DNA from 3 places in the Lelliottia sp. GFLA7 genome. Region 1 is predicted to be linked to each of the others. Evidence: predicted binding sites of a transcription regulator. Region 1 holds the regulator's gene; each other region holds the start of a gene.
The links. Region 1 encodes sigma-54, which starts transcription at its own class of promoters, with help from an activator protein. Its sites were predicted from a motif close to GTTGGCACANNTTTCGCTNT; they were not measured.
Positions count from the first base shown of each region.

Region 2: glnK (P-II family nitrogen regulator) is a predicted target of sigma-54. The motif match lies at 2,855-2,874, and genes of this name have one in related genera.
Region 3: glnA (glutamate--ammonia ligase) is a predicted target of sigma-54. The motif match lies at 7,867-7,886, and genes of this name have one in related genera.

Region 1 is NZ_JBWLAQ010000005.1:78,394-88,574, forward strand. It holds gene arcB (aerobic respiration two-component sensor histidine kinase ArcB) at 1-1,282, shown strand, start outside; gene elbB (isoprenoid biosynthesis glyoxalase ElbB) at 1,515-2,168, shown strand; gene mtgA (monofunctional biosynthetic peptidoglycan transglycosylase) at 2,165-2,890, shown strand; gene npr (PTS phosphocarrier protein NPr) at 2,944-3,216, opposite strand; gene rapZ (RNase adapter RapZ) at 3,213-4,067, opposite strand; gene ptsN (PTS IIA-like nitrogen regulatory protein PtsN) at 4,113-4,604, opposite strand; gene hpf (ribosome hibernation promoting factor) at 4,687-4,974, opposite strand; gene rpoN (RNA polymerase factor sigma-54) at 4,997-6,430, opposite strand; gene lptB (LPS export ABC transporter ATP-binding protein) at 6,478-7,203, opposite strand; gene lptA (lipopolysaccharide ABC transporter substrate-binding protein LptA) at 7,210-7,764, opposite strand; gene lptC (LPS export ABC transporter periplasmic protein LptC) at 7,733-8,308, opposite strand; gene kdsC (3-deoxy-manno-octulosonate-8-phosphatase KdsC) at 8,305-8,871, opposite strand; gene kdsD (arabinose-5-phosphate isomerase KdsD) at 8,886-9,872, opposite strand; gene AC07RN_RS15370 (calcium/sodium antiporter) at 9,885-10,181, opposite strand, start outside.
Region 2 is NZ_JBWLAQ010000001.1:1,049,600-1,059,780, forward strand. It holds gene tesB (acyl-CoA thioesterase II) at 1-861, shown strand; gene amtB (ammonium transporter AmtB) at 1,142-2,428, opposite strand; gene glnK (P-II family nitrogen regulator) at 2,464-2,802, opposite strand; gene AC07RN_RS05090 (SmdB family multidrug efflux ABC transporter permease/ATP-binding protein) at 3,025-4,806, opposite strand; gene AC07RN_RS05095 (SmdA family multidrug ABC transporter permease/ATP-binding protein) at 4,799-6,571, opposite strand; gene AC07RN_RS05100 (Lrp/AsnC family transcriptional regulator) at 6,614-7,072, opposite strand; gene AC07RN_RS05105 (PLP-dependent cysteine synthase family protein) at 7,189-8,235, shown strand; gene cof (HMP-PP phosphatase) at 8,276-9,094, opposite strand; gene AC07RN_RS05115 (SgrR family transcriptional regulator) at 9,196-10,181, shown strand, end outside.
Region 3 is NZ_JBWLAQ010000012.1:6,930-17,110, forward strand. It holds gene spfP (small protein SpfP) at 141-188, shown strand; gene yihA (ribosome biogenesis GTP-binding protein YihA/YsxC) at 288-914, opposite strand; gene yihI (Der GTPase-activating protein YihI) at 1,490-2,005, shown strand; gene hemN (oxygen-independent coproporphyrinogen III oxidase) at 2,194-3,567, shown strand; gene glnG (nitrogen regulation protein NR(I)) at 3,608-5,020, opposite strand; gene glnL (nitrogen regulation protein NR(II)) at 5,031-6,080, opposite strand; gene glnA (glutamate--ammonia ligase) at 6,360-7,769, opposite strand; gene typA (ribosome-dependent GTPase TypA) at 8,159-9,982, shown strand; gene yihX (glucose-1-phosphatase) at 10,178-10,181, shown strand, end outside.

The DNA.
Region 1 (10,181 bases):
GGATAACCAGCCGGTCGACTTCACCGGTTTCCTGGCCGATCTAGAAAATCTCTCAGGCTTACAGGCTCAGCAAAAAGGGCTGCGTTTTGTGCTTGAGCCAACATTGCCGTTGCCACATAAAGTGGTGACTGACGGGACGCGCTTGCGCCAGATCCTGTGGAATCTTATCAGCAATGCCGTGAAATTTACCCAGCAGGGTGAAGTGGTGGTTCGGATACGTTTTGACCAGGGCGATATGCTGCACTTCGAGGTGCAAGATTCCGGTATCGGTATTCCGCAGGATGAGCACGACAAGATTTTCGCCATGTATTATCAGGTGAAAGACAGCAACGGCGGGAAACCCGCGACGGGAACCGGGATTGGCCTGGCCGTATCGCGCCGCCTGGCAAAAAGCATGGGTGGGGATATCACGGTTTCAAGCCAGCAGGGTAAAGGCTCAACGTTTACGCTGACTGTCCATGCCCCGGCGGTAGCGGAAGAGGTGGAAGACACCTTCGAAAACGACGAATTGCCATTACCTGCGCTGCATGTGTTGCTGGTTGAAGATATTGAATTGAACGTCATTGTTGCCCGTTCGGTGCTGGAAAAACTGGGTAATAGCGTCGATGTGGCGATGACCGGCACCGCCGCGCTGGAGATGTTTACCCCCGGTGAATATGATCTCGTGCTGCTGGATATCCAGCTTCCGGACATGACTGGGCTGGATATCTCGCGCGAGCTGACGCAACGTTATGCCCGCGATGAACTTCCGCCACTGGTCGCGCTGACGGCGAACGTGCTGAAGGACAAAAAAGAGTACCTCGATGCTGGCATGGACGATGTGCTCAGCAAGCCGCTGGCGGTGCCGGCCCTGACTGCCATGATCAAGAAATTCTGGGATACCTGTGATGAAGAGGAGAGCACTATGACGTCAGTTGATAGCGAAAAAGCGCAAACGATTCTGGATATCGCCATGCTTGAACAGTATATCGAGTTGGTGGGTCCGAAGCTGATCACCGATGGTCTGGCCGTATTCGAAAAAATGATGCCAGGCTATTTAAACGTGCTGGAATCGAACCTGACGGCTCGCGATCAGAAAGGTATCGTCGAAGAGGGTCACAAAATTAAAGGTGCCGCCGGGTCGATTGGTTTGCGTCATTTGCAGCAGTTGGGTCAGCAGATCCAGTCTCCCGATTTACCTGCGTGGTCGGATAACGTGGGTGAATGGGTTGAAGAGATGAAGCAGGAATGGCAAAACGATGTTGCCGTGCTGAAAGCGTGGGTGGAAAGTACAAAAAAATGACCCCGGATAAACCGGGGTGCGCGAAATACTGCGCCAACACCAGGGAAATCGTGGCCGCGCCTGATTCTTTGTGTTGTTTTCGCATGGACGCTGCCTTAAGAATGAGGCCGCACGCAGTTAAGATAGCAAATCTTAAATGATTTGTTACATGAATCAGTGAAATGTGTGAAGCATAGCGTTTTAATCAGAATTTTTAATATGCTTCAGACGGTTGGAGAGAAGGAACAGCAAGATGACAAAAGTGGGTGTAGTGCTGAGTGGGTGCGGCGTTTACGACGGTGCAGAGATACACGAATCCGTTTTGACGCTGCTTGCGCTGGCTAAACAGGGCGCAGAAGCCGTTTGCTTTGCGCCGGATAAAAATCAGGTGGATGTGATTAACCATCTGTCTGGTGAACCGATGTCTGAAACGCGTAATGTACTCATCGAAGCCGCCCGTATTGCCCGAGGCAATATCTTGCCGCTCGCGCAGGCAAATGCTGATGAACTGGACGCTCTGATCGTTCCCGGTGGGTTTGGCGCGGCAAAAAATTTGAGCACCTTCGCCAGCCAGGGGAGTGAGTGCCACATCGATAGCGCGTTGCAAGCGTTGGCTCAACGCATGCATGCGTTGGGAAAACCGCTGGGCTTTATGTGCATCGCGCCCGCCATGCTGCCAAAGATTTTTGATTTCCCGTTACGTTTGACCATTGGCACTGATATCGACACGGCGGAAGTGATCGAAGAGATGGGCGGGGAACATGTGCCTTGTCCGGTCGACGATATTGTTGTCGATGAAGACAATAAGATCGTGACCACGCCAGCCTATATGGTGGCGCAAAACATCGCAGAAGCTGCAACCGGTATTGATAAGCTGGTTGACCGTGTGTTGGTTCTGACCCAGTGAGTCAAAAACGTTCTCCTGTCGCATGGGCGAAGCGAATCTTCATTCGCGTGGTGCTGGCGCTGGCCGTTTTCTGGGGCGGCGGCATCGCGTTGTTTAGCATTATGCCCGTGCCCTTTTCGGCGGTGATGGTGGAGCGTCAAGTCAGCGCATGGCTAACCGGCCATTTCGGTTATGTGGCGCATTCCGACTGGGTGAGCATGGACGAGATTTCGCCATGGATGGGGCTGGCGGTGATTGCGGCGGAAGATCAGAAATTCCCGGAACACTGGGGATTTGACGTTTCGGCAATCGAGAAGGCGCTGGCGCATAATGAGCGGAATGAAAAACGCGTACGCGGCGCATCGACTCTTTCACAGCAGACGGCGAAAAATCTGTTTTTGTGGGATGATCGAAGCTGGGTGCGAAAAGGGCTGGAAGCCGGGTTGACGGTCGGGATGGAAACGGTCTGGAGTAAAAAACGCATCCTGACGGTGTACCTGAATATTGCTGAGTTTGGCGACGGGGTGTTTGGTGTCGAAGCCGCAGCACAGCGCTATTTCAATAAGCCCGCCAGTCGTCTGAGTCAGTCAGAGGCGGCGCTGCTGGCCGCCGTATTGCCTAACCCCATTATCTACAAAGCGAATGCGCCATCGGGATACGTCCGTAGTCGCCAGGCGTGGATTATGCGCCAGATGCGTCAGCTTGGTGGGGAAGGGTTTATGACCAGAAATAAACTGTACTGAGTGAATCTCAAGCCCCTTGGATGCATGCAAGGGGCGAAGGGCAAACCGCTAAATCAGTCCTCGTCAAAGCCTGAGTTAAACAGCGCAACGACCGCTTCCAGCGCCTCAACTTCTTGCGGACCGGTGGCTTCGACTTCAATCTGGCGACCTTTGGCGGAATCGAGCATGAGTAGCGCGATAACGCTGTTGGCTTCGGCTTCGGTGCCTTCGTCGTTACGCAACAACACTTCAGCGTCAAAACCCTGCATCAATTCAAACAATTTCATCGCTGGACGGGCGTGCATGCCCAGCTTGTTGGTGATCTCAACGGTATGTTTTACGGTCATGTTTTGCGTTTTTCCAGCGTGCGATGACGAGACTGAACGTTTTTACCGCGTGAGCGGAAATAGTCGGCCAGCTGTTCAGCAATATACACCGAACGATGTTTACCGCCGGTACAACCAATGGCTACGGTCAGGTAGCTGCGGTTGTTGGTTTCCAGCATAGGTAACCATAGCTCAAGGTAGCTTCGCGTCTGGTATATAAAATTGTGAACTTCTGTATGTCTGTCGAGGAATGCTGCGACAGGCTTATCCAGACCGGTCATTGGGCGCAGTTTAGGGTCCCAGTGCGGGTTGGGTAGGAAGCGCACGTCAAACACATAATCCGCATCGATAGGGATCCCGTGTTTGAAGCCAAACGATTCGAATACCATGGTGAGCTCACGCTCACGTTTGCCCAGCAAGCGGGTGCGCAGCATTTCGGCCAGTTCATGAACCGACATCTCGGAGGTGTCGACAATCAAATCGGCACGGGAACGCAGCGGCTCCAGCAAATCGCTCTCTTCGTCGATAGCGCTCTCAAGGGAGAGATTTTTGCTGGAAAGCGGATGCAAACGTCGGGTATCACTGTAGCGACGAATCAGCGTGTTGCGATCGGCATCCAGGAACAGCAATTGCGGAGTGAAGGTTTCTGGCAGGCTGCTCATCGCCTGCTCAAAGACTTCCGGCGATTCCGGCATATTACGGACGTCGATGCTGACGGCAGCTGAAATTTGTCTGTCAGCTAGCGTACGCGCCAGTTCTGGTAGCAGCACGACCGGAAGGTTATCGACGCAATAAAAACCCATATCTTCGAGTGCTCGAAGGGCCACGGATTTCCCCGAGCCCGAACGACCGCTGACGATCATCAGCACCATGTTCCGTTTCTCCTCGCGCCTGCAGATGTGGAGGCCATCTTGTGGTTACGCATCATCCTGATTGCCTTCCGCTTCGGTGATAATTTGATACAGTTCCTCATCACTTTGAGCTGCGCGCAGACGGCGGCAAATTGTTTTATCTGCCAGACGCTTGGCCACAAGCGAAAGCGTATGCAAATGGGTTTTGGTCTGGTCAGCAGGCACCAGCAGAGCGAAAAGCAGATCGACGGGCTGGTTATCGATCGCATCAAAAGCGATCGGCGTTTCCAGTTGGACAAAGACGCCCACGGCGCGCAGTGTGTCCTCCTCCAGCTTGCCATGCGGAATGGCAATACCATTGCCGATACCGGTACTGCCCATTTTTTCACGGGTCAGAATGGCCTCAAACACCACCTGAGGTGGCAGGCTTAACTGTTTTGCGGCCAGTTCACTGATGATTTCCAGAGCGCGCTTTTTGCTCTGGCAGTGAACGCCACTGCGGGTACATTCCTGGTTAAGGACATGACTTAATTGAAGACCGGAATCGTTGTTCATCATAATTTCACCTAAGCGCTAACTGTACAAATGGCCTGTTGTGTATCACAACAGGCCGCCCTGCACCCGTTAACTGCTCGGACAATTAGTGTTGTTTCAGTTTATCTTTATGTTTATTAAGCTGTCGCGCAAGTTTGTCAATCAAGCCGTCGATAGCCGCGTACATGTCTTGCCCTTCCGCACTGGCATGGATTTCGCCCCCGTTTATGTGCAGGGTTGCGTCCGAGATATGAGTCACTTTCTCCACTTTCAACACAATGTAGACCTGATTGATCCTCTCGAAATACTGCTCCAGCTTGGCGAATTTTGTATTCAAAAAGTCGCGTAAAGCCTCAGTGATTTCGACATTGTGTCCTGTGATGTTGAGCTGCATAGTGTCTTCCTTATCGGTTGTGTCAAACCAGTTGTTTACGCTGGTTAGACGGCGGAATGGATAAAGACTCTCGATACTTCGCAACAGTACGACGTGCCACCATGATACCCTGATCGGACAGCATGGTGGTTAACTTACTGTCACTCAGTGGCTTCGCGGGGTTTTCCGCGGCGATCAACTTCTTAACCAGAGCACGAATTGCCGTCGACGAGGCTTCGCCGCCGCCTTCGGTATTCACATGACTGGAGAAGAAATACTTAAGCTCAAAAATACCACGCGGGCTGTGCAGATACTTCTGCGTGGTCACACGCGAAATGGTCGATTCGTGCATCTCAACGGCTTGAGCAATATCTGCCAAAACCATCGGTTTCATAAATTCTTCGCCCTGCTCAAAAAAGCCTTGCTGCTGTTCCACAATGCAGCGACTCACGCGTAGCAGCGTATCATTTCGGCTTTCGAGGCTTTTGATCAGCCATCGCGCTTCCTGAAGATTGCTACGAATATATTGATTGTCGGAGTCGTTCCGCGCACTGGTGCACATGGAAGCATATTGCTGGTTGATTTGCAGGCGGGGAATGCTGTCGGAATTGAGTTCTACGGTCCAGAGACCGTTGTGCTTTCGGACCAGAACGTCAGGAATCACATATTCGGGTTCGCCGGTTTGGATCGATTGCCCCGGCCGGGGATCGAGCGACTGGATCAGATTCACCGCTTCCTTCAGTACATCTTCTTTGAGTCGCGTCACGCGCATCAGGCTGCGGAAATCATGATTCGCCAGCAAATCCAAATGTTCGCTGATAATCAGTCGCGCTTCGTCGAGTCTTGGCGTCTCTTTTGCAAACTGAGAAAGCTGGATCAGCAAACAGTCGCGCAGATCCTTTGCTGCGACGCCGACAGGGTCAAAGCGTTGAATGCGCTTGAGAACGGCTTCGATCTCGTCGAGTTCGATTTCGCTATCACCCATGCTTTCCAGAATTTCGTCCAGGGTCACCGTTAAATACCCGGTGTCATCCACGGCATCGACAATGGAAGTGGCAATCGCGCGATCGGTTTCGGTGAAAGGGGTCAACTCCACCTGCCACATCAGGTAATCCTGTAGCGACTGCGTGGTCTCACCCTGATAAACCGGTAACTCATCATCCTGATAATCAGCGCGCGTTCCGGAAGGGGTTCCAGCGGTGTAAATTTCATCCCAGCTGGCATCTAGCGGTAACTCGTCAGGCATCTCTTTTTGCTCAAGGGCATCTGCCGTATCGAGCGTTTCGGTATCCTGCTTTTCCTGGGTATCTACCTCTTCATGAAGATCGGTTTGCTCCAGCAGTGGATTACTGTCCAGCGCTTGCTGCAGTTCCTGCTGAAGTTCTAACGTTGACAGTTGCAACAGACGGATCGCCTGTTGTAACTGTGGCGTCATCGCCAACTGTTGGCTGAGCCTTAATTGCAAACCTTGCTTCATGTTCAGGGCGTTTTTCTCCGGTCCTGCGTAACTTAACCTCTACCCTATCAGAGTCTGAAGTCTTCCCCAAGGTACACGCGCTTAACATGTTCATCTTCGAGGATTTCGAGTGGCGTGCCGTGAGCAATTAAATGACCCTGGCTGACGATATACGCGCGCTCACAAACGGCCAGCGTTTCACGCACGTTGTGGTCGGTAATCAGCACACCGAGACCGCTGTCGCGCAGATGTTCGATAATGCGTTTAATGTCGATAACGGAGATGGGGTCGACGCCTGCAAATGGTTCATCCAGAAGGATAAATTTCGGATTGGCTGCCAGGGCACGAGCAATTTCTACTCGGCGGCGTTCACCCCCCGAAAGTGCCTGGCCGAGGCTGTCGCGCAGGTGTTCGATATGGAACTCTTCCATCAATTCGTTGGCGCGATCCTGACGCTGCTCAGCGGTCAAATCGTCACGGATTTGCAGGACGGCCATCAGATTGTCGAACACGCTTAGACGGCGGAAAATAGACGCCTCCTGCGGCAGATAGCCAATCCCGCGACGCGCGCGAGCGTGCAGCGGCAGCAGGCTAATGTCTTCATCATCAATGATGATGTTGCCCGCATCGCGCGGAACAATGCCAACCACCATGTAAAAGGTGGTGGTTTTACCTGCACCGTTAGGACCCAACAGGCCAACAATTTCGCCGGAGTTAACGGTCAGACTGACATCTTCCACGACGCGGCGGCCTTTATAGGCTTTGGCGAGGTTTTTTGCAGTTAATGTTGCCATAACGAATTAGTTACTCTTTTTCTGTGCGGGAGCCTGGGTTTTCCCTTTGTCCTGCAGCTGAGACGGAACCAGTACGGTTGTCACGCGCTTACCTTTCTCGCTGGATGCCTGCATTTTCTGCTCTTTCACCAGATAAGTGATCTTATCGCCGGTGATGTTGCTGTCCAACTGCTCTAGATAAGCATTGCCGGTCAGGATGACAAGGTCCTTCGCCAGCTCATAGTGCATGTGCGAGGCGTGGCCTTTAACCGGCTTACCGTTATCCTGCATTTGATAGAACGTTGCCGGATTGCCGTAGCCATCAATAATTTCTTTGCCTTGTTCACCGCCAGGACGGGTGACAACCACTTTATCGGCATTGATTTTGATGGTGCCCTGCGTCATCACGACGTTGCCCGTGAAGGTCACAACGTTCCCCTGCATATCAAGTGACTGAGTGTCAGACTCGATATGAATAGGTTGCTCAGTATCTCCTGTCACCGCAAGGGCAGGGAGACTGGCGGCCAGCAGCGCGCTGGCGATAACAAAATTAAGGCTGAGTTTGTTTATTTTGAATTTCATATGAGGTTCTAACCTTTTCAATCAGCTCGGCGTTTTTGCTGCGTAAGTTCCCGCGCATTCTCAAACCGCTGGAATTAAATGTAGTGCCGTATAACGTCACCAGATCTTGCGACGTCACATCCTGAGTCACCAGGTTGATCTGCGCATTATCTGTCGTAATTTTGCGTAGTTGAGAGTCAGCGGTCAGGGCGTTCACTTCTACGTGACCGTACAGATAAAGCATACGGTCATTTGTCAATTTTGCTCTGTCAGATTTGATCGACCAGGTCGGCACCTTATTGGTGTCAAACGTGGTCATGACCGGCTGAGTAAACCACGAGATACCTTCATCGGAAAAATACTCAACGTGCTGGGCAATTAAGCGATAGTTCAGCGCGCCTTCCGGGCTGTAAACCACCGTGTCGCTGTGATCGCTCTTATAGGTCGGATCGTTAGTGGCGACCACTTCTGCTGGCGCATCGTCATTGTCAGCGAGATTCACGCCAATCAATATCAACACGGCCAGTGAAAGCAGAATGATAACCCAACGTCTGGTTTTACTCATATCGATTGCCCTTTGGCCTCATCAAGCTTGCCCTGTGCCAGCAATAACAAATCGCACACCTCGCGAACGGCACCGCGCCCCCCGTTGATCCGGGTGACATAGTCCGCGCGCGGGATCAGCAGAGGATGTGCATCGGCGACGGCGATACTTAACCCCACTTCAGCCATCACCGGCCAGTCAATCAGGTCGTCCCCGACATAGGCCACATTCTCAGGTGCGATGGCCAGTTTCGCCAGTAAATCTCTGAAAGCGACCATTTTGTCAGACTGGCCCTGATACAGATGGGTGATGCCCAATGTCTCACAGCGATCTTCTACCAGTTTAGCCTTACGCCCGGTGATAATGGCAACTTCTATCCCGGATGTGAGCGCACAACGAATGCCGTAACCGTCGCGCACGTTAAATGCTTTCAGCTCTTCGCCGTTATTGCCCATAAAAATCAAGCCATCGGAAAGAACGCCATCTACATCCAGAATCAGCAGACGAATCTTTTCCGCCTGCGTCATCATTTGCGTGCTTACCGGACCATAACAGGTTGCAAGGGATGCACCCGCATTACTCATTGTCTTATCCTTCATTACACTACGCCTGCGCGCAGAAGATCATGCATATGTACCACACCCAGCAGTTGGTCGCCATCGGCAACCATGACGGCGGTAATATGACGGGACTGCATTAGGTTCAAAACTTCGACTGCCAGCGTGGCGGGACGGACTCTGATGCCGCCTGGCGTCATTACGTCGGCGATACCCAGCGTGCGGACATCAACGCCCATATCAAACACACGGCGTAAATCGCCATCAGTGAAGATCCCTTCGATATTCATCTGGTCGTCGCAAATCACCGTCATGCCGAGATTTTTACGCGTAATTTCCAGCAAGGCGTCGCGCAGCGGGGCATCTTTACTGACGCGAGGGATCTCTGCGCCCGTATGCATAATATCATTTACCCGCAGCAGTAGCTTACGTCCCAGCGCACCGCCAGGATGAGAGAGCGCGAAATCTTCTGGCGTGAAGCCTCGTGCTTCAAGAAGCGCAACGGCGAGGGCATCTCCCATCACCAGCGCAGCGGTCGTGCTGGAGGTCGGCGCAAGGCCGAGTGGGCAAGCTTCTTTCGGCACTTTCACGCATAAATGAACATCGGCCGCGCGCGCCATCGTGCTTTCTGGTCGGCTGGTCATGCAAATGAGCGGGACGTGGAGTCGTTTCAGCACGGGAATCAGCGCCAGAATCTCGTTGGACTCACCCGAATTCGACAGGGCGATAACGATGTCCTGCGGCGTCACCATTCCGAGATCGCCATGAGCGGCTTCACCGGGATGAACGAAGAATGAGGATGTTCCGGTACTGGCGAACGTCGCGGCCATTTTGCGCCCAATATGACCCGATTTGCCCATGCCCATCACCACGACTTTGCCCGCGCAGGAGAATATTTTCTCGCACGCAAGGCTGAAATCCTGATTAATGTATTGATCTAACTGCGCCAGACCTTCACGTTCAATCTCCAGAACTTCTTTGCCTGCTTTTTGAAAGTCAAAACCCGGTTGCAATTCTATTTGCGACATAATGCGTTCCGTTTACCCAGAGAGAAGAGGCGACAGCCAGTACAGCATCGCCATCCATACGATAAAACCACCCGTCAGCAAAGCACCCGCGCCTTTGCCAATTTGTTGTTTACGTCGCCAGCACAGCAGGGCGAAAATGATACTGACAATGAGCATCACCCCGTAATCGCGCGAGAAGGCCAGCGGATTAAATGCCCCTGGCGCAATCAGCGCCGGTAAACCCATCACGATAGCGATGTTAAAGATATTGGAGCCAATGATATTGCCAATCGCCATATCACCTTCGCCTTTACGTGCGCCGGCAACGGC
Region 2 (10,181 bases), on a different contig from region 1:
ATGAGTCAAGCACTGAACAATCTGCTGACATTACTGAATCTGGAAAAAATTGAAGAAGGACTCTTCCGCGGACAGAGCGAAGATCTCGGCTTGCGCCAGGTCTTCGGCGGTCAGGTCGTGGGTCAGGCGCTTTACGCAGCCAAAGAGACCGTGCCCGAAGATCGTCTGGTGCACTCTTTTCACAGCTATTTTTTGCGTCCCGGCGACAGCGCAAAACCGATTATTTATGATGTAGAAGTCCTTCGCGACGGCAACAGTTTTAGTGCCCGCCGCGTGGCCGCCATTCAAAATGGTAAACCGATTTTTTACATGACGGCCTCATTCCAGGCCTCGGAGCCGGGATATGAGCATCAAAAAACGATGCCGTCCGCCCCTGCTCCTGATGAGCTGAAATCAGAAACGGATATCGCGCGTGCGCTGGCGCATTTGTTGCCGCCGCAGGTCAAAGAAAAATTCCTGTGTGATAAGCCACTGGAAATCCGCCCGGTCGAGTTCCACAACCCGATGAAAGGCCATATCGCCGAGCCGAAGCGTCAGGTGTGGATGCGCGCTAATGGCGCGATGCCGGAAGATCTTCGCGTTCATCAATATTTGCTGGGCTATGCCTCTGATTTCAATTTCTTGCCGGTGGCATTGCAGCCGCACGGCGTGGGCTTCCTGGAGAAGGGAATGCAGGTGGCGACTATCGACCACTCCATGTGGTTCCATCGCCCGTTTGATATGAATGAATGGCTGCTGTATAGCGTGGAAAGTACGTCGGCATCCAGCGCGCGCGGCTTTGTGCGCGGCGAGTTTTATACTCAGGATGGCATTCTGGTGGCCTCGACGGTGCAGGAAGGGGTGATGCGAAATCGAGGTTAAGTCTGGAGCTGGCTGATGCCCTCACCCTGGCCCTCTCCCGTGGGAGAGGGAACAAACATTAAAAAAGGCAACTGACGTTGCCTTTTTGTTTTGACCTTGTGCGGTCGGATGCCCTCACCCCAGCCCTCTCCCACGGGAGAGGGTGACGACACAAAAAACGGCAACTGAAGTTGCCGTTTTGCTTTGACCTTGTGCGGTCTGATGCCCTCACCCCAGCCCTCTCCCACGGGAGAGGGTGAAGACACAAAAAACGGCAACTGAAGTTGCCGTTTTGCTTTTATTAGGCGTTATACGCATTCTCGCCGTGGCTGTTGACGTCCAGACCTTCGCGTTCCTGCTCTTCCGGTACACGCAGACCCACGGTCATATCAGCAAGTTTGTATGCGATGAAGGCGACGACACCAGACCAAACGATTGTCACGCCGATGCTTTCCAGCTGAACCAGAACCTGATGGCCCATGGTGACACCTTCTGCATAACCCACACCGCCCAGCGACGTCGAGGCAAAGATACCGGTCATGATGCAGCCAACAATGCCGCACACGCCGTGCACACCGAACACGTCGCAAGGGTCATCGACACGCAGAACACGTTTCAGTGCAGTCACGCCCCACAGACCAGCCAGACCGGCAACCAGACCGACGATCAGCGCTCCACCTACACCCACATAACCACAGGCTGGCGTGATACCGACCAGACCAGCAATCGCACCGGAACACGCGCCCAGCAGAGACGGTTTACCACGTACCACCCACTCGCCCAACACCCATGAAAGGATTGCGCCCGCGGTTGCGACAACGGTGTTCACAAAGGCCAGAGCGGCGATTTCGTTCGCGGCGCTCGCAGAGCCAGCGTTGAAGCCAAACCAGCCAAAGTACAGAATCGCAGTGCCCGTGAAGACCATCGGCAGGTTGTGCGGTTTGAACGCTTCTTTGCCAAAGCCCACACGCTTGCCAACAAGGTATGCACCCACCAAGCCTGCTACCGCGGCGTTAATGTGAACAACCGTACCGCCTGCAAAGTCCAGCGCGCCATGGGAAGCCAGCAGACCGCCGCCCCAGACCATATGCGCAATTGGCACGTAAGAGAGCGTCAGCCACACCACCACAAAAATTAGCACCGCTGAGAAGCGAATACGTTCCGCTAGTGCGCCGACAATCAGGCCAACCGTAATCGCGGCGAAAGACCCCTGGAACGCGACGTGGATGTACTGATAGAAACTGCCCATCAAGGCGGTCAGTTCAATATTTTTCAGCATCACCCAGTTAAAGTTGCCGAAGAAGGCGTTGCCTTCACCGAACGCGAGTGAATAACCGTAAACCACCCACAGCACACAGACCAGCGCGAACGTCACGGCAACCTGGGTCAGCATCGACAGGACGTTTTTACCGCGGATCAAGCCGCCGTAGAACAGCGCGATGCCCGGAATAGTCATGAACAGCACCAGCGCGGTGCAGATCATCATAAAAGCGTTATCGGCTTTATCAGCCACCGCAGGGGCTGCCATCGCCAGGCCCGGCAGCAGTGCCAGAGACCCCAGAGCCAGTTTGATTGTTGTTTTCTTCATTTTCTCGATCCCTATCACTGTGTGCCAGGAGTTACTTACAGTGCCGCTTCGTCAGCTTCGCCCGTACGGATGCGAATGACGCGCTGCAATTCGGCAACGAAAATTTTGCCGTCGCCAATTTTGCCGGTGTAGGCCGCTTTGCTGACCACATCAATCACTTCATCAAGCTGATCGTCAGCAATCGCCACATCAATCTTCACTTTAGGCAGGAAGTTGACGCTGTATTCTGCTCCGCGATAGAGCTCCGCATGACCCTTCTGACGCCCAAAGCCTTTCACTTCGGTGACCGTCAGCCCCTGAATACCCATTGAAGACAACGCTTCACGCACGTCTTCGAGTTTGAATGGTTTGATGACAACCGTAACCAGCTTCATAGATCCCCTCCAGTCAGAATTCAATAATGGCCGCAGCGCTTACGAAAGAGATATTGCAAGCGCTGTGCCAGAGTTGAAAAAGAGGACAAAATCAGGCTGGAGAGGTGAAGCGAGGGAGGATTTTGGTCTTAACGAAAAAAAACGCACCATGACAGTGCATGATGCGTTGTATTTTTGCACCAACAGAAAATCCCTGTTAGCGATGTGCTTAATTCTGGTGCATCACGCGCTCAGTGATTCCTCTTCACGCGTGCTGGCGGCCAGCTCTTCACCGGCGAGCTGCAACTGATACATTTGCCAATAGCGCCCTTTGGCCTCCAGCAGCTGGCGGTGATTCCCGCGCTCAACGGCTTGCCCGCGATGTAGCACCAGAATGGTGTCCGCATCAACAATCGTCGAGAGGCGGTGCGCAATCACCACAAGCGTGGTGTGCTCTCTGACGGCAGCCAGCGCCTGCTGAATGGCCTGCTCGGTACCCGAATCAATACTGGCAGTCGCTTCATCCAGAATCAGCACCTGCGGCGTCTCTATCAGCACGCGCGCCAGCGCCAGCAGCTGTTTCTGCCCGACGGAAAGCGTATTCCCCTGCTCACCGAGCATCGTGAAGAGTCCATCGTTCATACCGCGAACCAGATCGGCGAGCTGGACTTTCTCCAGCACTTCCCAGACCTGTTCTTCCGTAAAAGGCCGTCCCAGCGTGACGTTGGCAAAGAACGAGTCGGCCATCACCACCGGATCCTGCTGCACCATCGCGACCCCTTTGCGCAGCACGCTGTGACTCAGGGAGGCTAGCGGTCGGCCATCAATGCGGATTTCGCCGTGGCTCAGCGGATAGTAGCCCATCAATAAGCTTGCGAGCGTACTCTTCCCACTCCCCGTGTGCCCCACCAGCGCCACAAAGCTGTGCGACGGGATTTCAAGGTTGATGTCCTGAAGCACCAGCCGATCCTCACGATAGGCGAAGGAGACATTTTCAATCGCAATTGAGCCGCTTTGCAGCTCACGCTCATCATCGCCATAGGTCTGACGTGGGCGATCCATCAGCTCAAATACGCGTTCACCCGCCACCACCGCCTGTTGCAGCATGGATTGCTGCGTTGTCAGCTCGATCAACGGCTCGTTGAGACGCCCCAGATAGCTAATAAACGCATATAGCACGCCGACTTCAATTGTGCCGCCGGAGCCAAAACCAAACAGCATCAGCAGGCCACACAGCACCAGCGCCGAAAACAGGCTCAGGAGCGGACGCAGCAGGAAGCCATCCAGACGCAGCGTTTGCATTCGCGCCATGTAGTGCGAGCGACTCGCCTCGCCCATGCGCTCGCCAAAACGCCCCTGCTGGCGGAACTGTTGAATCACGCTCATACCATTAATGACTTCGTTGAAGCCGTCATTAATATCGGCGAGATAGGCGCGCAGTCGACGCACAATAGGCGTGCTGTAGCGCTGATAAATCACCATCACAATCATCACGGCCGGGAAAATAGTGATCGCCACCAGCGCCATGCGCCATTCGAGGCTGAACATTGCCACCAGCATAGCGCCAATCAATGCAGCGCTGCGCAGAACCGTGGCCACGACGGTGACGTACAGATCGCGGATCACTTCGGTGTCATTGGTGACGCGCGAAATCACCTGCCCGACGGGTTGGGTATCGAATTCACTCAGCGGCTGGCGCAGCGCGGCGTCCATAACGTCCGTACGTAGCTGCTGCACAACGCCAACCGCCGCCTGGTTAAACAGCAGCGATTGCGCATAATGCAGCGAGGCGGCGAGCAGCTGCAGGCCGATATAGGCCACACCCAGTCCGGCCACCAGCCCCAATGGCATGTAGCTTTTCGCGACCATATTGTCGATAAAATAGCTGATCAGCAGCGGACCGCTGACTTCGGCAATCGCCGCTATCCACAGCATCACGACCGCAATAGAAAGCGGTTTACGCCATGGCGAACCGTAGGCCAGCAGACGTTTTAGCGTCGGCCAAAGTTGCACGAATTTACGCATCGGTGGCCTCCTCATTCAGATCTGGCGCATCATTCAACGCTGCTTCCAACTGCTGATAGCGATACATATCGCGATACCAACCCGCCTGTTCGGCAAGCTGGTCGTGATGTCCGCGCTGGGCGATATGCCCGTGCTGCATCACCAGAATTTCGTTCGCTTCGGTCAATGCCGATAAGCGGTGAGCGCTGATGATCACCGTGCGTCCCTCACCCCACTGGCGCAGGTTGTGCAAAATCTGGTGTTCCGTCCGACCATCAACGGCAGAAAGGGCATCGTCCAGAATCAAAATTTCGGCGTTGAGCAGTAACGCGCGGGCAATGGAAATGCGCTGTTTCTGCCCGCCGGAGAGCATCACGCCGCGCTCGCCAACTTCGGTTTCATAACCTTGCGGCAGGCGCAGAATATCGTCGTGGACGCTGGCAAGCCGCGCCACATGCTCAATCTCTTCTTGTGTCGCATTCGGATGTCCCAACGCAATATTGTTCGCCACCGTATCGGAGAACAAAAATGGCGTTTGGCTGACGACCGCCAGGCGGCTGCGCCAGGCGTCGAGCTGCAAACGCGTCAGCGGGAGATCGTGAAAACAAATCTCGCCCTGCGTGACATCAAAGTGACGCTGAATCAGTGACAATACGGTACTTTTCCCCGCACCTGTCGGGCCGCAGATCCCCAGCATTTGTCCCGGACGCAGCGTGAAGTTCACGTTCTCAAGCGTCGGTTTTTCGGTTTGCGGATAGGTGAATTGACGGATGGCCACGTCCAGCACACCACGCCCTTCCGGGACGGATTCGGTGCCGTCGTTAACGACGGGCGCTTCGGCGAGCATCGCGCGAATACGGCTGTACGCCGCGCTGCCGCGTTCGACAATGTTAAACATCCACGCCAGCGCCAGCATCGGCCAAATCATCAGGCCAAGATACATGGCAAAGCTGGTCAGTTGGCCGAGCGTCATGGAGCCGTTGACGACCATCCAGCTTCCGCCGCCGATCGCCAGCAGGTTCGCCGTACCGATGGCGATATAAATCGTGGGATCAAACCGGGCGTCAATCCGCGCCACGCGCAGGTTTTTCGCGCCGGTGTCCGCGGCATCTGCGGCAAACAGCGCCGACTGGCGATCCTCAAGACCAAAGGCTTTGATCATCCGGATGCTGGTCATGCTCTCCTGGGTTCTGTCGTTCAGCGATGAGAACGCCGCCTGCGCCAGCTTGAAACGCTCGTGCAGCTGGTCGCCATAGCGCTTGATCGCCAGCGCCATAATCGGCATCGGCAACAGCGCCAGCAGCGTAAGCTGCCAGCTGATTTGCGTCGACATGACAATCAGCACCGCGCAGCCCATCACCAGCGAATCCACCAGCGTTAAGACGCCTTCCCCGGCGGCAAAGACCACGCGATCCACGTCGTTGGTGGCGCGCGCAATAAGATCGCCGGTGCGATGGCGAAGGTAAAACTCAGGATGCTGACGGCTCAACTGGCGATAAAAATCCTCGCGCAGCTCGACGGCCAACTGATAGGACGCACCGAACAGCAGCACGCGCCAGACGTAGCGCAACAGGTAGACAATCACCGCGGTCAGGACCAGCGTGCCGATCCACATCATCACCCGTGCGGTGGTGTAATGTTGTTCCGTGACGCCATCCACCACATATCCCACCACTTTGGGCGGAATCAGTTGCAGAATGGCAATGATAATAAGCAGGGCTACTGCGCCGAGATAGCGTCGCCACTCCCGGCGGAAGTACCAGCTTAATTGAGCAAATAATCGCACGCGGTAAATTCCTGAAGGTATTGTTCCGGCAAAGTCCGGATGTTATTCAATGGGTAAAGCTGTGGTGTATTTTATCTGTTCCATGGCAAAACTCGAGGTGACATCCGAGAGGCCCGGTACGCTGTTGACCAGCCGTTTGTAGAAATCATCATAGCGTTTCATGTCCGCCACCTGGACGCGCATCAGATAGTCATACTCACCCGCCATGCGCCAGAACCCGAGCACCTCTGGCATCTCCGAGACTTCGGTGACAAATCGGCAGTACCAGTCGCTACTGTGATGCTGCGTTTTTATCAGAACAAACGCGGTCAGTCCAAGCCCCAGTTTTTCGGGATCCAGCAGGGCCACTCGGCCCAGTAAAACGCCGTCATCTTCGAGACGTTTGAGTCGTTTCCAGCAGGGCGTGGTGGTCAGATTAACGGCATCAGCGAGTGCCTGCAAAGAGAGGGTGCAGTCCTTTTGCAGCAAAGAGAGCAGCTTGCGGTCAATTTTATCTAACATACCCCACCTCACAGAGAATATTTTTCTCCTGACATTCTATTTTAAAGGCCAGATAGCAACAATTTTTTCCGTGCTATTCGCTATGCTGGGCACAAAATGACAAACGGATTCCTACGATGAATAGCTCTTGGGTCAAACATGCGATTAGCGAGATCAATGCAGATTATCAACGTTCGGCGGATACGCATCTGATTCGCCTCGCGCTGCCGGGTTTTGCAGGCATTCAGCTCTATCTAAAAGATGAAAGTACTCACCCTACGGGCAGCCTCAAGCATCGTCTGGCGCGATCGCTGTTTTTGTATGGTTTGTGCAACGGCTGGATCAAAGAAGGCACAACGATCATTGAATCGTCATCGGGTTCAACGGCCGTGTCAGAAGCCTATTTCGCGCGCCTGCTTGGCCTGCCGTTTATCGCCGTGATGCCCTCCTGTACCGCGAAACGCAAAATCGAACAGATCGAATTCTACGGCGGCCGCTGCCACTTTGTGGAAAGCGCCTGCGAGATTTACGCCGCCTCGGAAATGCTCGCCCGTGAGCTGAACGGTCACTATATGGACCAGTTTACGTTTGCCGAGCGTGCGACCGACTGGCGCGGGAACAACAACATTGCTGACAGTATTTTCCGTCAGATGAACAATGAGCCGCACCCCCAGCCGTCGTATATCGTCATGAGCGCCGGGACGGGCGGCACCTCGGCGACGATTGGCCGCTATATACGCTGCCAGGGCTATGACACTCAACTGATGGTGGTTGATCCGCAGAATTCTGTGTTTATGGATTACTGGCAGAGCCGCGATGCCACGCTTCGCAGCCCAGTGGGCAGCAAAATCGAAGGGATTGGCCGCCCGCGCGTAGAGCCTTCTTTCATTCCTGATGTCGTCGATGAGATGTTGCGTGTGCCAGATGCGGCAAGCGTGGCGACGGCACACTGGCTGGAAACGCAGCTTGGCCGCAAAGTGGGCGCGTCAACCGGGACCAATATGTGGGGCGTTCTGCACCTGGCTTCACGGATGCGCGAGGAAGGCCGCACCGGTTCTATCGTTACCCTGCTGTGCGACAGCGGCGAGCGCTATCTCGACACCTATTACAACGCAGAGTGGGTGAAAACCCATATCGGGGATATTGAGCCGTGGAAAGCGCAGATCGCGCAGATGCTGAAATAAAAAAAGCCAGACCTCGGTCTGGCTTGCTGGAAGGGTCTCACTATTCGGGGGAATACGGGAGGTTTGGTTGATCCAGCCAATGTGTCAAAAAATGGGACACCGCTTCGTTACGGCAATGCCCGATAACCGGTAGATGGGATAGCTCCGCCATAAGCTGCGGCATCGCATTCCCCATAATCAGACCGCGACCCACGCTTCCCAGCATTTCGCGGTCGTTCATGGCGTCGCCAAACGCCATACAATCCTGCAGGGTTAAGCCCAGGTGGTCGCTCAGCACTGCCAGGGCGGAGCCTTTGTTACATCCCACGGGCAGCACCTCCAGACAATCCATCGCCGAAAACGTGAGATGCGCGCGGCGGCCTAACGCATCGTTAAGCTGAATGCGCAGGCGGCAGAGATCGTCGTGATCGCCGCAGAAACAAATTTTCGTCACCGAGTGCGAGGGAATACGGCGCAAGTCTGTCAGCTGATAGCGAAATCCGCTGTAAACATGGGCATGCAGCAGCTCAGGGATCTCTTTGCCCGTTAACCAACCCGTATCATTGAAGACGTGAATACTCGCCTCGGTCTCCCAGGTACTGTGCAGAACTAAATCTGCGACGTCAGGATCGAGATCCTGACGGTGTAATACCTCACCTTCGACAGAGTGAATGCGTGTGCCATTGCCGGTTATCAGAAACGCATCTAACGAAAGCGCCCCCAGCAAATGGCGCATCTCCAACACATGACGACCGGTGGCAAACGTCAGCGTGATATCACGATCATGCAGGCGCTTCAGCGTGCTCAGAGTTTTATCCCCTAAGCTGTGGTCCGGCATTAAAAGCGTGCCGTCCATATCAAATGCTGCAAGCCGCGCCATGATGACTCCTGAAATGTGATGGGATTATCTTGTGGTTCAGTATTGCCTGAGATATACGGAAGTAATAGTGAAAAGATGACAATAATTGTTCCGGGTTTAATATGCGCCAGCTAAATCGTCTCAACCAATATCAACGACTGTGGCAACCGTCTGCGGGTGCCACTCAACACATTACGGTAAACGAACTTGCCAGCCGCTGCTTTTGCAGCGAACGGCATGTACGAACGCTGTTGCGACAGGCACAGGATGCCGGTTGGCTAAGCTGGCGAGCGCAATCCGGGCGCGGCAAACGAGGGGAGCTGACCTTCCACGTTTCGCCAGACTCGCTGCGCAATATCATGATGGAAGAGGCGCTAAAAAACGGGCATCAGCATAACGCGCTGGAACTGGCACAAATTGCGCCGCAGGAACTCCGCACGCTGCTGCATCCGTTCTTGGGCGGTCAGTGGCAAAACGATACGCCCACGCTGCGTATTCCTTACTATCGCTCGCTTGATCCGCTGCACGCAGGATTTTTACCCGGGCGGGCTGAGCAGCATCTTGTGGGGCAAGTCTTCTCGGGGCTCACACGGTTCAACGGCAACAGTAGCGAACCCACGGGGGATCTGGCTCATCACTGGGAGGTGTCGGCCGACGGGTTACGCTGGCATTTTTACATTCGCTCGACGCTGCACTGGCATAACGGCGATAAGGTCGAGACGGCACAGCTTCAGTCCAGCTTGATAAAATTGCTCGATCTCCCTGCGCTGCGCCGATTGTTCAACAGCGTATTGCGCATCGATGTGACACATCCGCAATGCCTGACATTTGTTTTACATAAGCCGGATTACTGGATCGCCCATCGCCTGGCAAGTTATTGCAGCCGCCTGGCCCATCCCGATCGCCCGTTGACCGGCAGCGGTCCGTTTCGTTTGACGGCATACGAGCCTGATTTGGTCCGGCTCGTATGCCACGAGCAGTACCACCTCAGTCACCCTTTGCTGAAGGCCATTGAATACTGGATCACCCCGCAACTTTTTGAACAGAATTTAGGCACCAGCTGTCGCCACCCCGTGCAAATCGCCATTGGTGAGCCGGATGAACTGGC
Region 3 (10,181 bases), on a different contig from region 1:
TGTAAGTAAGCAACATAACAGTGTGCATTATGTGACATTCATTAGATTTACCTATGTAAAGAGTGAAAAAAAACTACAAAAAATGCTTTGTCCAGCGATAAAAAAAGAGTAGAGTTATTCGCGTAGGGTACAGAGGTAAGATGTTCTATCTTTCAGACCTTTTACTTCACGTAATCGGATTTGGCTGAATATTTTAGCCGCCCCAGTCAGTAATGACTGGGGCGTTTTTTATTGCGGCAAAGAAAATTTTCGGCAAAAAAAAAGCGCGGACATCGCCGCGCTTCTTATCACTCTTCCGCTTCTACAGCGGGTTCCAGCCCGTTATACCAACTGTCTAGCTTTTGACGTAAAACATCGACGCCTTGCTTTTTCAGCGATGAAAACGTCTCAATTTGCACGTCACCGTTGAATGCCAGTGCGGCTTCACGCACCATCTTGAGCTGCGCTTTACGCGCTCCGCTGGCCAGCTTGTCGGATTTGGTCAATAGCACTAGAACTGGGATTTCACTCGCTACCGCCCAGTGGATCATCTGCTGATCGAGATCTTTCAGCGGGTGGCGGATATCCATCAGCACAACCAGACCTTTCAGGCACTGGCGTTTTTCAAGATATTCACCCAGGGCTTTTTGCCATTTGAGTTTTACCTCTTCTGGAACTTCCGCATAGCCGTAGCCGGGTAAATCAACCAGTCGCTTGCCTTCAGCCACTTCAAACAAGTTAATAAGCTGAGTACGCCCTGGGGTTTTTGAGGTACGCGCCAGGCTTCTCTGATTAGTCAGCGTATTGAGGGCGCTGGATTTCCCTGCATTAGAACGGCCCGCAAACGCCACTTCAATCCCGGTATCAGGGGGTAAGTGGCGAATATCAGGCGCACTGGTGACAAAATTCGTCTGTTGATAGTTCCAGTTAGTCACGTACTTGTCTCCAAAATTCTTATTCTGAAAGGGATTATACCTGAATGCAGGCAAAAGGCTTTCCCTTCGCGAATGCGGCGTACGTTAACACCTTCTCCATTGTGAGATATCCGCCATGATATCTATGGGACATTTCAGACTAATGCCAGGCTTTAAAATAACCAATCCATTTAAAATCAAAGAGTTGTTTTTAAGTATTTTTCCTAAAATCCTTTTTTGTACACTTTCGTTACTTGTCAGAAGAACTGAAAAAGGTAAAGTAGCACCCACGGCGAGGATGCCATCAGGATTATGACTTAAGGATGAGGGTCAGGAGCGCCAGGAGGCGAAGACTCAGGATTACAAGGACGACACGCCAGGAGGCGTTTAAAAGGGAAATGGAACCGTATCACGGATGATTGCGCTAAAGGATAAACAGGGTTAGTTGTTGGCGAACAGGGATTGTAAAACCCGTTTAGGGTGGTGAGTCAGGAAAAAAGGCGACAGATTGCTCTGTCGCCTTTTTTCTTTGCTTGCTTTCTGCTAGATTTCGCCGCAATTCTATACTGAATAAAACGGCTTAAAGATAAGACATCATGAAAAAACCGACCTCTGCAGCGGGCGCGAAACGCCCGACAAAAGCGCACCGCAAAACACGTGAAGAACTGAATCAGGAAGCACGCGATCGCAAACGTGTTAAAAAGCACAGTGGGCATTCTGCGGGGAGCCGTGCGAATGGTAGCAGTGCATCAGGTTCTGCTGCACAAAACAGCAAACAGAAAGATCCACGCATTGGCAGTAAAACGCCAATTCCACTGGGCGTGACGGACACCCCAGTCGTCAAGCAGCACAAACCCAAGAGCGAGAAACCTATGCTTTCACCGCAGGCTGAGCTGGATATGCTGGAGAATGATGAGCGCCTGGACGCGCTGCTGGAACGCCTTGAAGCAGGCGAAAAACTGAATGCTGATGAGCAGAAATGGGTCGATGCCAAACTAGACCGTATTGATGAACTGATGCAGCAGCTCGGTCTTTCTTATGAAGATGATGAAGACGACGAAGAAGAAGAGAAGCAAGACGACATGATGCGTCTTCTGAAAGGTGGAAACTAACATTTGCACCCGGCAGGCTCTATCGTCCTGCTTATAACCCTTCCGGTTATATGTTATCTGGTGTGGTTATTCGTTAAACTACGGCGGTTGTCGCGGCGACAGAGGTTGTTGCGCACCCGAATGATGACCCGCAATGGGGTAAAAACGGGCCGCCGTATACGAATGCGACACCATCGGAAGGAGTGAACATGTCTGTACTGAGCATCGACTGGGATCTGGCCCTGATCCAAAAATATAACTATTCCGGGCCGCGTTATACCTCATATCCGACTGCGCTGGAGTTTGCCGAAACGTTCAGTGAGGCTGATTTTCAGCAAGCCGTGGTGCGTTATCCTGAGCGCCCGCTTTCGCTGTATGTTCACATCCCTTTTTGCCACAAGCTCTGCTATTTCTGCGGCTGTAATAAGATCGTGACTCGCCAGCAGCATAAAGCCGACCACTATCTTGATGCCCTTGAGCAGGAAATTCTGCACCGCGCACCGCTTTTTGCTGGCCGTCACGTTAGCCAGCTGCACTGGGGCGGCGGTACGCCGACCTATCTGAATAAAGCACAAATCAGCCGCCTGATGGATCTGCTGCGGGCAAACTTCCGGTTCGATGCTGATGCCGAAATTTCTATTGAAGTCGATCCGCGTGAAATTGAACTGGATGTCGTCGATCACCTGCGCGCCGAAGGCTTCAACCGTCTGAGTATGGGGGTCCAGGACTTCAACAAAGAGGTCCAGCGTCTGGTTAACCGCGAGCAGGATGAAGATTTTATTTTTGCTCTCCTGAACCATGCTCGCGAAATTGGTTTTACCTCAACCAATATTGACCTGATTTATGGCCTGCCGAAGCAGACGCCTGAAAGCTTTGCCTTCACCCTTAAACGTGTGGCAGAGCTGAATCCCGATCGCCTGAGTGTCTTTAACTATGCGCATCTGCCAACGCTGTTTGCGGCGCAACGTAAAATCAAAGATGCTGACCTGCCGTCTGCGCAGCAGAAGCTCGATATCCTGCAAGAAACCATCACGTCATTGACGGAAACTGGCTATCAGTTTATCGGTATGGATCACTTTGCCCGCCCGGATGATGAGCTGGCCATCGCCCAACGCGAAGGCGTGCTGCATCGTAATTTCCAGGGCTACACCACTCAGGGCGACAGCGATTTACTGGGCATGGGCGTATCCGCCATCAGTATGATCGGCGACTGCTATGCGCAAAACCAGAAAGAGCTGAAGCAGTATTATCAGCAGGTGGATGACATCGGGAACGCGCTGTGGCGCGGGATTGCTTTAACGCGTGACGATTGTATTCGCCGCGACGTTATTAAGGCGCTTATCTGTAATTTCCGCCTCGATTTTGAGCCAGTAGAAGCGCAATGGGATCTTAACTTTTCTGATTATTTTGCCGAAGATTTGAAGCTGATCGCCCCGCTGGCGAAAGATGGGCTGGTGGATGTGACGGATAAAGCGATTCAGGTGACGCCGAAAGGGCGCTTATTAATTCGTAATATCTGCATGTGTTTTGACGCCTATCTGCGCCAGAAGGCACGACTGCAGCAGTTCTCAAGAGTCATTTAAGCAATAAACCGGAGGCACAAGCCTCCGGTTTGAACTTTACTTATTCCATTCCTAACTCTTTCAGCTTACGCGTCAGGGTATTTCGCCCCCAACCTAGCAGTCGAGCCGCTTCCTGTTTGTGCCCTTGAGTGTGGCGAAGTGCGGTCGTCAGCAACGTACGCTCCATCTCTGGCTGTGCCTCTGACAATAAATTTTGATGACCGGAACGCAGCGCGCGATCCGCCCATTGCGCCAGAAGCGTTGCCCAGCTATCGGGCAATGACTGCCCGTTGCTGCTCTCTGGGGCTGTCGCTTCAAACAACTCACTCGGTAAATCCTGGATCAACACTTCCTGACCGGCAGCCATCACGGTGAGCCAGCGGCAGGTGTTTTCAAGCTGGCGCACGTTTCCGGGCCAGGCGAGACGAGTTAATGCAGCATCGGTCTCCGGATGCAGGAGTTTGGCTTCCACACCCAATTCGCGGGCAGCAACCTGCAAAAAGTGGCGTGCCAGACGGGGAATATCTTCACGGCGCTCGCGCAGCGGCGGCAGATGAACGCGGATAACGTTCAGGCGGTGGAACAAATCCTCACGGAATTTGCCTTCCTGAACGCGTTGCTCCAGGTTCTGGTGCGTCGCGGCGATAATACGCACGTCCACTTTCACCGGCGCATAACCGCCGACGCGATAGAACTGACCATCGGCCAGTACGCGCAACAGACGAGTCTGCACATCCATCGGCATATCACCGATTTCATCAAGGAACAGCGTCCCGCCATCGGCTTGCTCAAAGCGCCCCTGACGAACGGTGTTCGCACCGGTAAAGGCCCCTTTCTCGTGACCAAACAGTTCCGACTCGATCAAGTCTTTTGGAATCGCCGCCATATTCAGCGCGATAAACGGCGCTTTCGCACGCGGACTGTGGCGGTGCAGGGCGTGGGCAACCAGCTCTTTACCGGTCCCGGACTCACCATTAATCAAAACGCTGATGGATGAGCGCGATAAACGCCCAATGATGCGAAACACGTCCTGCATGGCAGGCGCTTCGCCAATAATATCGGTCGTTGGCCCAAACACTGGCGCATTGCGCGGCTGTTGCTGTTCCTGATAATGACTGATCGCGCGCTCAACCAGCGCTACCGCTTCGTCGATATCAAACGGCTTGGGTAAATAATCAAATGCACCCTGCTGGTACGCGCTCACGGCCGCATCCAGATCGGAATGTGCGGTCATTATGATGACCGGCAACATCGGGTGGCGCTGCTTGATTTGCTTCAGTAACGCAAGCCCGTCCATTCCCGGCATGCGAATATCAGAAAGCAGCACGTCCGGGGTTTTGGTGATGAGCGCGTCAAGCACTTCGCTACCGCTTTCAAAGGTGGTGCAGTTTAATCCTGCTCCGGTAAGCGCGCGTTCGAGCACCCAGCGAATGGAACTATCATCATCGACTACCCAGACTATCCCTCGTTGCATCGTCGTCACCTTATTTTTTTATTGGCAGGTAAACCGAAAACTCGGTATGACCCGGCCAACTGGTAAATTCAATTTTGCCGGAGTGTTGATCGATCAAATTGCGGGCAATGGACAACCCAAGCCCGGTGCCGCCTTCACGGCCGCTCACCATCGGGTAGAAAAGCGTATCTTGAAGGTGCGATGGAATACCCGGCCCGTTGTCTTCAACGTCGATTCTCGCCGCCAGGCGATAGCGCACGCCGTGTAGTGTCAGCTGGAATGCCGTGCGGGTACGTAAAACAATTTCGCCGCCTTCGGGGCCTAACGCCTGAAGAGCATTGCGCACGATGTTCAGCAGAACTTGCTCAACCTGGTCGGGATCGTGCGGTAATTCCGGCAGGCTCGGATCGTAATCGCGAATCAGTTTGACGTTAGGTGGGAGCTCCATCGACACCAACTTCACGACCCGCTCCGCCACTTTATGAATACTTTCCGTTACGTGCATACCCGGCTGCTGCGGCCCAAGTAAACGGTCAACCAGATTGCGCAGGCGGTCGGCCTGTTCAATGATGACGTTGGTATATTCCGCCAGCGCAGGGTCTGGCAGCGCCTTGGTCAACAGCTGTGCTGCACCGCGTAAACCGCCTAATGGGTTTTTGATTTCGTGGGCAAGGCCTCTCACCAGATCGCGTGCAGCAATCTGCTGTGCATGCTGAAGCTGTTCCTGGCTGAGCCGACGCAGATTATCCATCGGCGCCATTTCCAGTAAAATCAGGCCGTCCGGCAAGCGTTGCGCCGTTAACGAGAGAATATGCGAGCGTCCGTCGATAACCAGGGTCACTTCGTTGTCGGTAAACCCCTGACCGGCAGCCAAACTTTCCTGCATCAACGCGATATTCAGTGAAAAATAACTCAACAGTTCCGGTAAAGGTGTGCCGAATAATTTGCGTGAGCTTTGGGCGAGCAACTGCTGCGCCGCAGGGTTGGCGTAATGGACCGCCAGCTCATCATCGACAAGTAAGATACTGTTGATTAAAGAATTGAGGATCTGCCCAGCATCGGGCAGCGCGCCAGTTGCCATTCAGCAGTCTCCTGGAGTAGGTGCACTAATTTAGTGCAGTATAGCTTTTTCGTCGTGAAAAGCGCGTCAGATCAGTCTGTTGGTGGAGAAAAAAGCCCATCCGAAGATGGGCTGAAAGTTTCCACGGCAACAAAAATCTTCTCGCGTCTTTCTCGCCACCACTGCGTTGGCAACCTTCGTTAACCCCGGCCACATAGCTGTCTATGCCCCGGAGATTTACTCAGTTGCCGCCTTGCTGCGACAAGAAATCCGCCGAATAGGGTTTTCTTTAATGCTGACTTAAACGCTGTAGTACAGCTCGAACTCAACCGGGTGCGGAGTCATGCGTACGCGGTCGTTCTCTTCGATACGCAGGCCGATGTAAGCATCGATTGCATCGTCAGTGAACACACCACCCGCCGTCAGGAACTCACGGTCGGCGTCCAGCGCGTTCAGTGCTTCTTCCAGAGAGCCTGCAACCTGTGGGATCTCTTTCGCTTCTTCTGGCGGCAGGTCATACAGGTTTTTATCCATGGCTTCGCCAGGATGGATCTTGTTCTTAATGCCGTCCAGACCCGCCATCAGCAGTGCTGCGAAGCACAGGTATGGGTTAGCGGCTGGATCCGGGAAGCGCACTTCGATACGACGTGCTTTCGGAGATGCCACCACTGGGATACGGATAGACGCAGAACGGTTACGCGCGGAGTAAGCCAGCATAACAGGGGCTTCATAACCTGGGACCAGACGCTTGTAGGAGTTGGTCGTTGGGTTTGCCAGGGCGTTGATTGCTTTAGCGTGCTTGATAACACCGCCGATGTAGAACAGCGCTTGCTCAGACAGACCCGCATATTTGTCACCAGAGAACAGGTTTACGCCGTTCTTGGACAGGGACATGTGGCAGTGCATACCGGAACCGTTGTCGCCAAACATTGGTTTTGGCATAAAGGTCGCAGTTTTACCGAAGCGGTGAGCAACGTTGTGCACCACATATTTGTAGATCTGAATTTCATCCGCTTTTTTGGTCATGGTGTTAAAGCGGGTTGCGATTTCGTTCTGGCCCGCCGTCGCCACTTCGTGGTGGTGAGCTTCAACCACCAGGCCCATCTCTTCCATGATCAGACACATGGTAGAACGGATGTCCTGTGAAGAATCGACCGGAGGAACCGGGAAGTAACCGCCTTTCACGCCAGGACGGTGACCTTTGTTACCGCCTTCGTATTTGGTGGAGGAGTTCCATGCGCCTTCGATATCATCGATAGCCACGTGGGAACCGGAAATGGACGCACCAAAACGAATGTCGTCGAACAGGAAGAATTCTGGCTCTGGCCCAAACAGAACGGTGTCTGCAATGCCAGTAGAGCGCAGGTACTCTTCAGCGCGTTTAGCGATGGAGCGTGGGTCGCGATCGTAGCCCTGCAGCGTGCCTGGCTCAAGAATGTCGCAACGGATAATCAGGGTAGACTCTTCGTAGAACGGGTCAATGAGCGCAGTCGTTGAATCTGGCATCAGCACCATGTCGGATTCGTTAATGCCTTTCCAGCCACCGATAGAGGAGCCGTCAAACATTTTGCCTTCTTCGAAGAATTCGGCATTTACCTGGTGAGCAGGAATTGTGACGTGCTGTTCTTTGCCTTTGGTATCGGTGAAGCGCAGATCAACAAACTTCACTTCATGTTCGTTCAGCATCGTCAAAACGTGTTCAGCGGACATACTTAACTCTCCCGGATTGGTCATTGTCGTCGTGGTAACGAGGTCTTCAATTCTGTGTAAGGCTGGCGTTGTCGCCATCTTTTTGCCGTATTTTTATAAAGCGAAATCTGTGCCAACTTTCAAATTACCCCCAAAAGGCGCTATCATGCACACCATAGTGCAAACGACCTGCACCACGAACGTCACATTGCACCATTATAGTGCTTCGATGTGAACATTGAGCACCATAATGGTGCGATTTCCGTTAAAGTGCACTTTTTACGCTGCGTGAAAGCGATCACAAAGCAACTCTGCAATACTTGTTTGCGGAGGATGTTTGTGATCCTGTTTAGTCCTGCGATTAATCCGTGTACAATAACGCGCTATTTCTAAATGCCTGAGGCAAAGTTGTGATCGAAAATCTGCGTAATATCGCCATCATCGCGCACGTTGACCATGGTAAAACTACCCTGGTTGACAAGCTGCTACAGCAATCCGGTACGTTCAGCAATGATCGTGCGGAAGCCACCGAACGCGTGATGGACTCCAACGATTTGGAGAAAGAGCGTGGGATTACCATCCTCGCTAAAAACACCGCTATCAAATGGAATGACTACCGTATCAACATCGTTGATACCCCAGGGCACGCCGACTTCGGTGGTGAAGTTGAACGTGTAATGTCCATGGTAGACTCCGTTCTGCTGGTCGTTGACGCAATGGATGGCCCAATGCCGCAGACGCGCTTCGTAACCAAAAAGGCATTTGCCCATGGTTTGAAGCCAATCGTGGTTATCAACAAAGTTGACCGTCCTGGCGCGCGTCCTGACTGGGTTGTGGATCAGGTCTTCGACCTGTTCGTAAACCTGGATGCAAGCGACGAGCAACTCGACTTCCCAATCATCTATGCATCAGCATTGATGGGTATCGCGGGCAACGAACACACTGATATGGCGGAAGACATGACCCCGCTGTACCAGGCTATCGTTGACCACGTTAAAGCACCGAGCGTTGATCTTGACGGTCCGTTCCAGATGCAAATCTCCCAGCTGGATTACAACAACTACGTTGGCGTAATCGGCATCGGTCGTATCAAACGTGGCCGTGTGAAACCTAACCAGCAGATCACTCTGATCGACAGCGAAGGTAAAACACGTAACGGTAAAGTCGGTAAAGTACTGACTCACCTCGGTCTGGAGCGTATTGAATCCACCGAAGCTGAAGCGGGCGATATCATCGCGATCACCGGTCTGGGCGAACTGAACATCTCCGACACCCTTTGCGATCCGCAAAATGTCGAAGCGCTGCCAGCGCTGTCTGTTGATGAACCAACAGTTACCATGTTCTTCAACGTCAACACCTCTCCGTTCTGTGGCAAAGAAGGTAAATATGTTACCTCTCGTCAGATTCTTGACCGCCTGAACAAAGAGCTGGTGCACAACGTGGCACTGCGTGTTGAAGAAACCGAAGATGCGGACGCGTTCCGTGTATCCGGTCGTGGTGAGCTGCACCTGTCCGTTCTTATCGAAAACATGCGTCGTGAAGGCTTCGAACTGGCTGTGTCCCGTCCGAAAGTTATCAACCGTATGATCGACGGCCGTTTGCAAGAGCCGTTCGAGAACGTGACGCTGGACATCGAAGAACAGCACCAGGGTTCTGTGATGCAGGCAATGGGCGAGCGTAAGGGCGATGTCAAAGACATGATCCCTGACGGCAAAGGCCGTATTCGTCTGGATTACCTGATCCCGGCACGTGGCCTGATCGGCTTCCGTACCGAGTTCATGACCATGACGTCTGGTACTGGTCTGCTGTACTCCACGTTCAGCCACTACGATGACGTTAAACCGGGTGAAATCGGCCAGCGCCAGAACGGCGTGCTGATCTCTAACGGCCAGGGTAAAGCAGTTGCGTTCGCACTGTTCAGCCTGCAGGATCGCGGTAAGCTGTTCCTGGGTCACGGTGCAGAAGTTTACGAAGGCCAGATCATCGGTATTCACAGTCGTTCTAACGACCTGACTGTAAACTGCCTGACCGGTAAGAAACTGACCAACATGCGTGCTTCCGGTACTGACGAAGCGACCACGCTGGTTCCAGCACTGAAAATGTCTCTTGAGCAGGCTCTGGAATTTATCGATGACGACGAACTGGTAGAAGTGACTCCTACCTCCGTACGTATCCGTAAACGTCACCTGACTGAGAACGACCGTAAACGTGCGGGCCGTGGCAGCAAAGACTAATACGACTCCTTTTTAAGGATGCGTAGTCCGGGCTAAGCGAAAGTGATACCCGGCAAAAAAAGCCGCTGAGTTTCAGCGGCTTTTTTATTGGCACCCATTCAGACCCCCTCCTATGCGCTAAGCTGAACCTGACGCATAGCCAAAGCTTATCTTTCCCGCTACAGTTATTTCTTCACGGCGCAAAGGGAGATAAACATGC